2 linked regions of the Lentilactobacillus curieae genome follow. The protein of the gene in region 1 interacts with the protein of each later gene in a pairwise test. Links are inferred from orthologs where the notes say so. Each region holds a gene or a part of one and is shown in the gene's direction. Other genes may lie near its edges.

What was found. The genes of interacting proteins can lie anywhere in the genome.
Region 2: the proteins of dnaA (region 1) and PL11_RS07785 interact in binary tests that used the Bacillus subtilis proteins (3 or more experiments, as listed by UniProt). The link is inferred for Lentilactobacillus curieae from one-to-one orthologs.

Annotation. Positions count from the first base shown.
Region 1 is NZ_CP018906.1:851,450-860,092, reverse strand. Bases 3,090-6,082 are described here. They hold dnaA (chromosomal replication initiator protein DnaA), read left to right. Parts: upstream 3,090-3,910; coding sequence 3,911-5,254; downstream 5,255-6,082. Other genes in these bases: dnaN (DNA polymerase III subunit beta), read left to right, coding at 5,444-6,082; rpmH (50S ribosomal protein L34), read right to left, coding at 3,273-3,407; rnpA (ribonuclease P protein component), read right to left, coding at 3,090-3,218. In the rest of the region: jag (RNA-binding cell elongation regulator Jag/EloR), read right to left, coding at 35-781; PL11_RS04130 (cation diffusion facilitator family transporter), read left to right, coding at 988-1,941; membrane protein insertase YidC, read right to left, coding at 2,020-2,856; more of rnpA, read right to left, coding at 2,859-3,089; more of dnaN, read left to right, coding at 6,083-6,583; S4 domain-containing protein YaaA, read left to right, coding at 6,826-7,056; DNA replication/repair protein RecF, read left to right, coding at 7,053-8,168; gyrB (DNA topoisomerase (ATP-hydrolyzing) subunit B), read left to right, coding at 8,186-8,643. UniProt on the Bacillus subtilis protein: Plays an essential role in the initiation and regulation of chromosomal replication. ATP-DnaA binds to the origin of replication (oriC) to initiate formation of the DNA replication initiation complex once per cell cycle.
Region 2 is NZ_CP018906.1:1,607,364-1,610,254, forward strand. It holds PL11_RS07785 (DNA replication initiation control protein YabA), read left to right. Parts: upstream 1-1,226; coding sequence 1,227-1,556; downstream 1,557-2,891. Other genes in the region: PL11_RS07775 (cyclic-di-AMP receptor), read left to right, coding at 1-179; holB (DNA polymerase III subunit delta'), read left to right, coding at 203-1,207; rsmI (16S rRNA (cytidine(1402)-2'-O)-methyltransferase), read left to right, coding at 1,578-2,465; PL11_RS07795 (acyl-[acyl-carrier-protein] thioesterase), read left to right, coding at 2,477-2,891. UniProt on the Bacillus subtilis protein: Involved in control of chromosome replication initiation. Inhibits the cooperative binding of DnaA to the oriC region. Thus negatively regulating initiation of chromosome replication.

The DNA of each region.
Region 1 (8,643 bases):
TTATCGGGTATCATTTGTCAACGATATTTAGATTTTATTTGGGTGCAACCACGATTACCCGGTGGGGCTCGCGTCCCGTTGAATAAGTAATCACGTGATCATTATCAGCCAAAACATTATGGATTTCTTTACGTTCAAATGCAGGCATTGGGTTAAGATACACTGGCTTACCATTTGCAATTGCATTTCGCGCAGTTTTTTCAGCCAACTGAGCCAACGCTTCACTTCTTCTTGCACGGTAATTAGCAATATCCAAAACAACATTTAGGTTATTTGCCCCTAAACGGTTAACGTAAATTTGTGCCAATCCTTGCATAGCGTTAATTGTCCGACCATGGCGCCCAATTAATAGACTCTGCTTTTCTTCAGCAGTGTCAATATTTACGTATAGTGAATGATGATTTTTCAAGTCTGTGCTTAAAGTGTGCTCAAAGCCCATCGCATCAATCACATCATTAAGATACGTACTTAAATCAGTGACGATATCCTGGAGCTTTTCTTCATTTTGCTCCTCAGAATCTTCGTCTTCAGTTGGAGCCTGGTCAAATCCAGCAACAGTAAACGTTTGGTTTACAATTTTCACGGAAGCTTGATTATTCTCCTCAGTCTTTGGTTCTTCTTTTTTAGTAATTTCAACTTGTGCTAATTTTCTACCAATACCAAAAAAACCGTTTCTAGGTTGTACCTTAACGGCAACGCTGGCTTGGTCTCGGGTCAATGAAAGGTCTTTTAGACCGTTTGCGATTGCTTCTTCAATTGTTTTTCCTGAATAAGTAGTCATTACAAACCTCTTCTAATAAATTTAACTGAAATATGATAGCACACTTTTACTATCAAATAAATGGATTTCGTAGATATGACGTGCATCTTATTATGTTCGCAACCTTTTTGTAATTAAATAACAGTTATGAAACATTCAATTAGTTGCATTTTCAGTCCATTTATCTGAAGATTTAAGGTAAGATTTCAATATCAGAGGGGATTGAAATGTCAAATTCGGGGCAATATGATGCTGGTAGAAACGTTCTGCTTGATTGGAACAAAAGAATCAAGAAACTCTACCAAGCTCAAAAAATAACTTATATTAATTTATTCACTTATTCAGCAATCATGACTGCTGAATTAATTATCGGGTATATGACTCACCTAACCGTGTTAATCGCTGATGGTTTAAACAACTTAACAGGAGTTTGTGGTGCTTTGATTCTAATTTTTGGGTTACATATGGCAGTTAAGCCGCCTGACAAATCACACGTTCTGGGTCATTGGCAGTTTGAAAATGTGGCCGCACTTCTCTCAGCAGCAATCATGTTCGCAGTAAGTATCCAAATTTTTATTTCTGGTTTTGAATCACTACAAAGGTACTTTGCGGGTGAAACAATCAACCCCAACCTGTGGTCTTTAGGAATTAGTTTGATTTCTGGGGTCCTAATTACCGGATTAGCATTAATTAACTCACATCAGGGATTTAAGTTGAACAACACCGCCCTAACTGCTTCAGGAAAAGATCTCCAAAGTGACGCTATCACGAGTTTTGGTACATTCCTGTCGATTTGCGGGGCGTACCTCGGCTTAAAATGGCTTGATGGGATTGCAACCCTCATAGTCGGTGGATTCATCTTACACGCCAGTATAACGATTTTTAGGACCACCATTATGAAACTAACTGAAGGTTTTGATCCTCAAGTCATTGATAAATATAGTGAAACGGTAAGCAACGTCGATGGCGTTCTTGGTGTCCAAAGCATTGAGCCTAGATATCTCGGTGATCAAGTTGTCATTCAAGTAGGAATTTATCTTGCTGACCATACTGATTTAAATACATCGTATGTAATTGGTGAGCGAGTTGAAAATGCGTTAATGGAAACTTACGATATTTTAGATGCCGATGTTAAAGCATATCCACTAAGTCTGAAGAAGAAGCAGGATGTGGCAGATTAAAATAAATATTATATTAAACAAAAACCCGCATGTCATTTCAACAATGACATGCGGGTTTTATTTATCCAAGCGGCATAACTACTTACGCTTACTCTTCTTAGCCTTTTTCATAGCTCTTTGAATTGCGCGTTTCCGCTCTTTTTCTTCATTTTCCTTGGCTTCTCGCTCCCGGCGAATCTTCCAAGGATTTTGAATTACTAATGTTTGTCCAACTTGGAATGCGTTAGTTACCACCCAGTACAGTGACAAAGCTGAAGGTAAGTTAATGGCAGTAATCAAAATTACTACTGGCATTCCGACTGTCATCATTGTAGTCATTGAGTTTGACTCTGGTTGACCCTTCATGGCTAACCATGAACTCAAGAACGTAAAGATTGCGGCTAGAATTGGCAAAATGAAGTATGGATCTTTATGACCTAATTGCAACCACATAAATGATCCACTACGAAGAATTTCAGTTCTCCAAATTGCTTGATACAACGCAAAAATAATTGGCATTTGTACAACAAGTGGGAGACATCCAGCAACTGGGTTAACGCCAGCTTCTGAATATAACTTCTTTTGCTCTGCTTGTAGTTTTTGCATTGTCTCAGCATCACGAGAAGAATACTTTTGTTGGAGTGCCTTAAGCTGTGGCTGAATCTCCTGAGTTTTTCTCATGCTTCGAGTTTGGTAAATCATCAATGGCAAAATGATAATTCTTACAATGATAGTAAATACGATGATACCAATTCCATAATTATCACTGAAGAATTTTGATAACCAAATGATTGCTCGTGAGAAGTTAAGGACAACTAAGCCGTCCCACAATCCCTTGCTATGACTGGTGATTGGTGCGTTGCTACAAGCCGTCAAAATCAACGTCATACTCAGTAAGGCCAGTAGCGTTACTACCTTCTTAACTTTCTTTTTCAACGTTATTCCTCGCTATCGTAATCTTGATCTAAAAGATTTGCTAACTTCAAAACGTGAATTAAACCTGATTTAACGTCCTTCATCGCCATCTGATCAGTTGATGGTCTGGCAATAACAATGAAATCAACATCTTGTCTCAAATCAGGTTTTAACTCAAAGATTGATTGGCGGATTCTGCGTTTTACCCAATTCCGATGAACTGCGTTACCAATCTTTTTACCAACGGAAATTCCCACTCGAAAATGTAATTGCCCTGGTTTATCTAATGAGTACACGACAAATTGTCGGTTAGCGACAGAGTTATGGGTCTCAAAGACTTCTTGAAAGTCAGCCTCTTTTTTGACCCGATATGATTTTCGCATAGTGCATCTCCAATAAGCTTAAAAATGAAAAAAGACCACTGAATGGTCAGTGGTCTATGCAGTCAATGATTTTCTACCTTTTTGACGTCGGCGTGCTAACACTTTACGACCATTGCTGGTACTCATACGTTTACGGAAACCATGAACGCGAGCGCGGTGACGCTTCTTTGGTTGGTATGTTCTCTTCATAAGAAGGAATCCTCCTTTACTAGAAAGTTGCAATTAAGCATTTAATATATAAGTTTCAAATGCATTTCCCAAATATAGTAACACAGTTCCAAAATTATTGAAATAGTTAATTGAGTGTCAAAAAAATTTTTTAAAATGTTTCATGAGCATAAACATGTGGATAACTCTATGTGGAGAAAAAGTCCCTCCACAAGTTTTGTACAAAGTTATCCACAAATACACACAGTGTGATATCCACATTCCACAGGCTGTGGAAAACTAAAAATAATTCTCTGTAACCCTAGCACGACACCAACTTTTTGTCCACAGGCAGTTGTGGATTACCCGTAATCTCAAAAGTTATCCACACTTATCCACAGGGTGGCATTTTGAGTCATCAACTTATGTGAAACATTTATGCACAGGCACTTTTACCCTGTGGAAAACTTTTTTTGAGAATGCTAGAATAAATTTGCTTTCAAAAAAATCGAGTTGATTTTAAAAATATAAAAGGGGGAACAGCCGTGCCAGATAAAGAAGCTCTATGGTCCGAACTTAGCGAGAAGTTCAGAGCAAACACGCCAAAGCTTTCATTCGAAACCTGGATCGAACCTGTAAAACCAGTTAACTTTGATGGTTCGACACTCACGTTATCTTTACCATCTGAATTGCATCGTGATTATTGGGAAAAACAACTTGCACCAAACCTAATTGAGTACGCGTTTGTACTCACAAAGGGAAATATTGAACCAAAATTTGTGCTAGATTCCGATGTTAAAGCCAGCACGGATGATAAATCAGATATTCCTGAGGCCAAGAAAAAACCAGAAAGTTATGCATTTAGTAAGGAAGGACATTTAAACCCTCACTATACATTTGATACTTTCATCATTGGTAAGGGTAACCAAATGGCTCATGCAGCAGCGCTAATCGTTTCCGAAGAGCCCGGAAAGTTGTACAACCCATTATTCTTCTATGGTGGTGTTGGTTTAGGAAAAACGCATTTGATGCAAGCAATTGGTAACAAGTTAGTTGCTGACCGACCAGATGCTAAGGTTAAATACGTAACTAGTGAAGCTTTTACTAACGACTTCATCAACGCAATCCAAACCAATCAAACTGAAGAATTTCGTCAGGAGTATCGCAACGTTGATATTTTAATGGTTGATGATATTCAATTCTTCGCCGATAAAGAAGCAACTCAAGAAGAGTTCTTCCATACATTTAACGATCTATATAACGATGATAAACAAATCGTCCTAACTTCAGATCGGGTACCACAAGAAATCCCCAAGCTCCAAGACCGATTGGTATCGAGATTTGCATGGGGCCTCCCAGTCGACATTACCCCGCCAGATTTAGAAACTAGAATTGCAATCCTCCAAAACAAGGCTGAAATTGATAACCTAGAAATCCCTAGTGAAACCATCAATTACATAGCAAATCAGGTTGATTCAAACGTTCGTGAATTAGAGGGAGTCCTATCTAGAGTTCAAGCATATTCAAAATTGAAGGGCGAACCAATTACCACAGATTTAGCTTATGAAGCGCTTAAAGGATTAAAATTAGAAACAAAAAGTCACCAACTTAGTATCGTAGATATTCAAAGTAAAGTTGCAGATTACTTCCACGTTTCAGTTAACGATTTGAAGGGCAAGAAACGATTAGCATCAATCGTAATGCCAAGACAAATCGCAATGTACTTGGCAAGAGAACTTACTAACAACTCACTTCCAAAAATTGGTAAGGAATTTGGTGGTAAGGATCACACAACCGTCATTCATGCTTATGAAAAAATTGCCGAGAAGATAAAAATCGATACCGATTTGAGAAAAGAAATTACCGATCTCAAAAAGGGACTTGGATAAAATGGTATAATCGTCTGTGGATAAGCTTCAGAGTTCACTTAAAATTATGCACAGAGTTATCCACAGTCTCTTTTTAGTTGTCATCTGTGCTTTTCGATAGTTATCCACAAATCCACAGGTCCTACTGTTTCTGCTATTTTTTTATTAATTAAATATATAAAACAACACTCCGGGAGGTTCAAAGAAATAATGAAATTCACAATCAGCAAGTCCGCTTTCATTAAGGGACTTAACACAGTATCAAGAGCCATCTCAACTAAAACAACAATTCCAATTCTTACTGGATTGAAGATTGTTGCTACAAATCAAAGCTTGATACTAACAGGAAGCGATGCAGATATTTCCATTGAAACAACTATTAAGACATCAGATCCTGACAACTTATTAGCAGTTGAATCCGAAGGAGCAATCGTTCTACCTGCACGTTTCTTTACTGAAATCGTTAAGAAACTACCAGAAGACACTTTAACCATCGAAGTTACTGATAACTTCCAAACCGTTATAACATCTGGATCAGCTTCATTTACCATTAATGGCTTAGATGCAAACAACTATCCTCATTTACCAGAAATCGATTCAAGTAACTCACTACCAGTTGCTGGAGATGTGTTAAAGCAAATCATTAGTGAAACAGTTGTTGCTGTTTCTAACCAAGAAAGTCGGCCAATATTAACTGGGGTTCATTTCACGATGGATCAAGATAACATTCTGGCAGTTGCTACTGATAGTCATAGACTTAGTCAACGGAAAGTTGCCTTGAAACAACCATTCGAAAATAGCTACGACTTTGTGTTACCTGGAAAGAGCTTAGCTGAACTTTCAAAGATGATCGATGACTCAAAAGATGACATTCTATTGTCGGTCACTGAAAACCAAGCACTATTTGTCGTTGGTGATACTTTGTTCTACTCAAGATTATTAGAGGGAAACTATCCTGACACTTCTCGTTTAATTCCAGATTCATTTGATACCCGCGTATCATTTGATGCATCAGCACTACTTTCAACTGTTGAACGTGCATCTTTACTTTCACATGAGTCACGGAATAATGTAATTAAAATGATTATCGAACCTGATGAAAAGAAAGTTACGATTTACGGTAACTCCCCAGACGTTGGTGTGGTTCAAGAAAATATTGATCCAATTTCATTGGAAGGTAATCAGTTGGAAATTTCATTTAACCCTGATTACATGAAGGATGCTTTGCGTTCACTTAGCCAAACATCAATTAATGTGGACTTTACATCTGCATTAAGACCATTTACTTTGATGCCAACTGAAGACGGTGAAAGCTTTATTCAATTGATTACACCAATTCGGACATTTTAGTTCACAAATTAGTTAACTTTAATCATCTCTCGTTAAGAGAGGTGATTTTTTTTGACCTTAATTAAAAAAATGGGGGGATTTTCTTTAAAATTCGGTGTACGCGGTTTTATGGAATTTTATTTAAATTTGGGCAAATAAGTCGAAATACAAAAAAACGGCTTACAGTGGCTTATATTGCATTGTGAGATGTACTTTTATCATAACTAAGCGTATAATAGTACTTGTCAAAGGTGGGTGAAATTGTGAAAAAAGAGATTTTGATTGATGGAGAATACATCACTTTAGGTCAACTGTTAAAAGAGGAATCGATCATTTCAAGTGGTGGTCAAGCTAAATGGTTTTTGCGCGAAACGGCAGTCGATGTCAATGGGGAACCGGAAAATCGGCGAGGTAAGAAATTACGCGACGGCGATAATGTTTCCGTTCCAGATGTTGGCTTATTTTTTATTCGCTCAAAGCAGGAAAGTGAATGAAGTTAAAAAAAATTAGCCTTCATAATTTTCGTAATTATGAAGACCAGGAACTAGACTTTTCTGACGGAATCAATGTTTTGCTGGGAGAAAACGCCCAGGGAAAGACCAATTTGTTAGAGGCAATCTATGTACTGGCATTAGCCCGTAGCCATAGAACTTCAAATGATAAGGAATTGATCAGTTGGGATAGTCAAAATGCCCAAATTAAAGGCTTGGTGGAGAAACAATATTCAAGCCTACCAATCGAATTGGACTTAGGACCCAAAGGTAAAAAGGCTAAGTTAAATCACTTAGAGCAGGCAAAGTTATCTAGTTATATTGGTCAGCTCAACGTTATTTTATTTGCCCCAGAAGACCTCTCAATTGTGAAAGGTTCGCCTCAGGGACGTCGTAAGTTTATGGACATGGAATTTGGCCAGATGAGCAATCATTATTTGTACAACTTGACTCAGTACCGAAAGATATTAAAACAACGTAATAGGTATTTGAAAGATTTAAAGTTTCGGCGCCGCAGCGATAAAGTTTATTTAGATGTTTTATCTGATCAACTTGCTGCTTATGGGGCTGAGATTATTTTTGAACGGATTTCACTTTTAAATCAGTTACAAACCTTTGCACAACGGATTCACACGGAAATCACCCAAGGGAAAGAGAAGTTGATTTTTAGATACAAAACTGCCGCTTCTAAAGGTGAAATGGATAGTGTTGATTCCATCTACAATAATCTTTTGACACAATTTTCAACCATCAAGGAAAAAGAAATAATGCAAGCATCTACAATTATTGGTCCTCACCGCGATGATATCGTCTTTGTCGTTAATGATAAGGAAGTTCAGTCATTTGGTTCACAGGGTCAACAAAGAACCACAGCCTTGTCACTGAAACTCGCAGAGATTGACTTGATGAAACAACAAACTGGAGAATATCCAGTTCTGTTACTTGATGATGTGCTGTCTGAACTCGATGATTACCGCCAGACTCATTTACTAACGGCAATCCAAGATCGGGTCCAGACGTTTCTTACCACAACGAGTTTAAGTGGGGTTCAACAGGAGTTGCTTACAAATCCTCAGGTGTTTCACATTGCCGCTGGAAAAGTAACTAAGGATTAAGATCAGGAGGATCGTAAATGGCAGACGAAAAGGAAACAAAAAAAGAGTTAGCCCATGAATATGATGCCAGTCAAATTCAAGTTCTTGAAGGACTTGAAGCTGTTCGTAAGCGTCCAGGGATGTATATCGGAACTACTACTTCTCAAGGCCTTCACCATTTGGTTTGGGAAATCGTGGATAACGGTATTGATGAAGCCCTCGCAGGTTTTGCAACTAAAATAACTGTAACTGTTGAAAAAGACAACAGTATCACCGTTACAGATGATGGTCGTGGTATTCCTGTTGATATTCAAAAGAAGACTGGAAAACCAGCCCTAGAAACTGTTTATACTATTTTGCATGCTGGTGGTAAGTTTGGCGGCGGCGGATATAAAGTATCTGGTGGTCTTCATGGTGTTGGTGCGTCTGTTGTTAACGCCCTTTCAGAGGAATTAGATGTTGCCGTTACCCGTGATGGTAAGGTTTACTACATGGA
Region 2 (2,891 bases), 750 kb from region 1 along the record:
ACGACAAAGTAGAAAAAGTTCTTGAGCTAATAAAGGAAACTTGTTCATCCAGAGAGCAATTTATGACGCCGCCAGTAAGTTTAAGTGGTGACACTTCAGAACATACATTTCCAATTGAAGTTCAAGTTGGTGGCGCAACCGTTATGGTGCTACCAATCGAATCATTTCATCAGTTTTAAGAAACAATTAGTGGGTGTAAGCGTTGGCTAATGATGTATTAAAAATTGTAACTGAACGGCAGCCGCAAGTTTTTGATCAATTTATGAAAATAATTGATAAGAACGAGCTATCGCATGCGTATTTATTTACGGGCGAGGAGGGTGCTGGTGAATTTGAAGTCGCTTTGGGAATCGCAATGCGGCTTTTTTGTGAGAACGTTAAAGATGGCAAACCATGTGGGGTATGTCATGAGTGCCAACGAATCTTAAACTACGATAATCCAGATGTTGTGATTGAAAGAACCGATGATCGTAGCATTAAGGTAGATCAGATCAGAAGAATTAAAGATGAATTTTCTAAGTCCGCCGTTGAGGGGAGTAAGAAGGTTTTTATTATTTCTGGTGCTGAGAAGTTAACTTCTGGTGCTGCTAATAGTTTACTTAAGTTTATTGAAGAACCAATTGGTGAAGTGGTAACAATTCTGATTACTCAAAATAAGAATTTGGTTTTACCAACAATTGTTTCTAGAACCCAAGTAATTGAATTTCCACAGTTAGATCGAAATGATTTTTTAAAACAAATCAGGGCCGCTGGGATTACTCCTAGTTCTGCGAATTTAATGCTAAGTTTGACCAACGATATTTCAGAAATGACGAGTTGGTCTCAAGACGGTTGGTTCGAAAATGCTCAAGCCGCAGTTGGTCAGTGGTTTAAGTATGTCGTAAAGGGCGATGCAATGGCATTTGCCTTCATTCAAACTAAACTTTTGGGCATAGTTACAAATCGGGAAGAACAGAGTGTCATCATAGCGATGATGGTACAAATCTTTAGTGAACCAATGGAGCTTAAGTATTTGGGAAATGATGTAGAACGAAAGTTTCCTCAGATATCTGATAGTATTGACCAGGCAACTGACAAACTTTCAGCAAGTCAGCTTACTAGTAGCTTAGAATTACTGCTTAAAATGAGCAGTAGTTTAAATGGAAATATTAATTTCCAAAACATATTAGAAGAAACAACATTGAAATTACTGGATATTGTTAAGTGATAGCAAGGGATGGTATTAATTGAATCCAAATGACCTTTATGAAAAGTTAAGAGACCTCAATCAAAAACTTAATGATACTGCGACTGAATTTACCGAACTTCATGAAGAAATGATTCGGCTAATGGAAAAGAACGCAGAACTAAATATTGAAAATCAAAATCTTCGTGAACGCTTGAAAACAGTCAATCACGATAATAATGAACCGGATGATGGTCTGTCTAGTTCACGTAAAAACTTAGAAAAACTTTACCATGAAGGATTTCATGTATGTAATGATTATTATGGAAAACGCCGAGAAGATGGTGAAGAGTGCATTTTTTGTACTGAAATAATTTACGGACGCCGATAATTTTAGGGAGGAGACAAGCGATTGGAAACACAGAAGAGTTTTGCAAGCAACCAACCTTTTGGGACGCTGTACCTTGTTCCAACGCCAATTGGTAATTTAGATGATATGACTTTTAGAGCCATTAAGGTTTTAAAGGAAGTTGATTTGATTGCGGCTGAAGATACAAGAAATACAGCAAAGTTGTTGAATCACTTTGAGATTGGGACTCATCAAGAAAGTTTCCATGAACATAACTCTCACAGTAAAATTCCAGAACTAATCGATAAATTAAAGGCTGGGCAATCAATTGCGCAGGTGTCGGATGCGGGGATGCCTTCAATCAGTGATCCTGGACATGATTTAGTGGTCGAATGTACAAAACAGGGGATATCAGTAGTGCCGCTTCCTGGTGCAAATGCTGGAATTACAGCATTAATTGCCTCTGGATTATCTCCACAACCATTTTATTTCTTTGGCTTTTTACCACGAAAGGGTAAGGAACAACAGGATGCTTTAACGGAGTTGGCTGAAAAGCCCGAAACGTTAATTTTATACGAAGCTCCTCATAGATTGAAGCAAACACTTAAAGTACTGGCATCAGCATTTTCCGCTGACAGACGTGCAGTACTTTGCCGAGAATTAACCAAACGTCATGAGGAGTTTATTCGGGGGACTTTTTCTGATTTGATCGAATGGTCAGAAACAACGGAAATTCGTGGTGAGTTTGTGATTATTATTGATGGAAATGACCACCCAGCAGTTGGAGCAATTGATGAAGAAGCTAATGCTTTATCTGGGCTTTCAGTTAAAGAGCAGGTCGACCATTATGTAGAATCAGGATTAAAAGTTAACGATGCAATTAAAAAGGTTGCTAAACTTCATGAAGTTAAAAAGCAGCTAATTTATCGAGAATATCATCAATTAGATTAGGAAGGCGAGTCATGACTGCAAAAACATTTTCAGAAACACACACAATTCCATATTACGAAGGAAATGTGACTAATCACATGACTTTAGCGATGTTATTGAATGTCGTGATTCTGGTCTCTGAACACCAAAACGAAACCTTAGGGGTCGACCATAAGCAATTAATTAATAATTATGGGACTGGTTGGATTGTGACGTCCTATTCAATCAAAATTAACCAAATGCCAGCTATTGATCAAACCATTAAGTTAACGACCAGAGGAACTTCATACAATAAGTACTTTGCTTTTCGTGAATTTTGGATTGAGGACGAAGCTGGTAATGAATTAGTCAAAATTGATAGTATTTGGGTATTAATGAACGAAGAAACCCGAAAAGTAACAACTATTGACAGTGAAATCATTGCCCCGTATGAGTCTGAAAATGTAA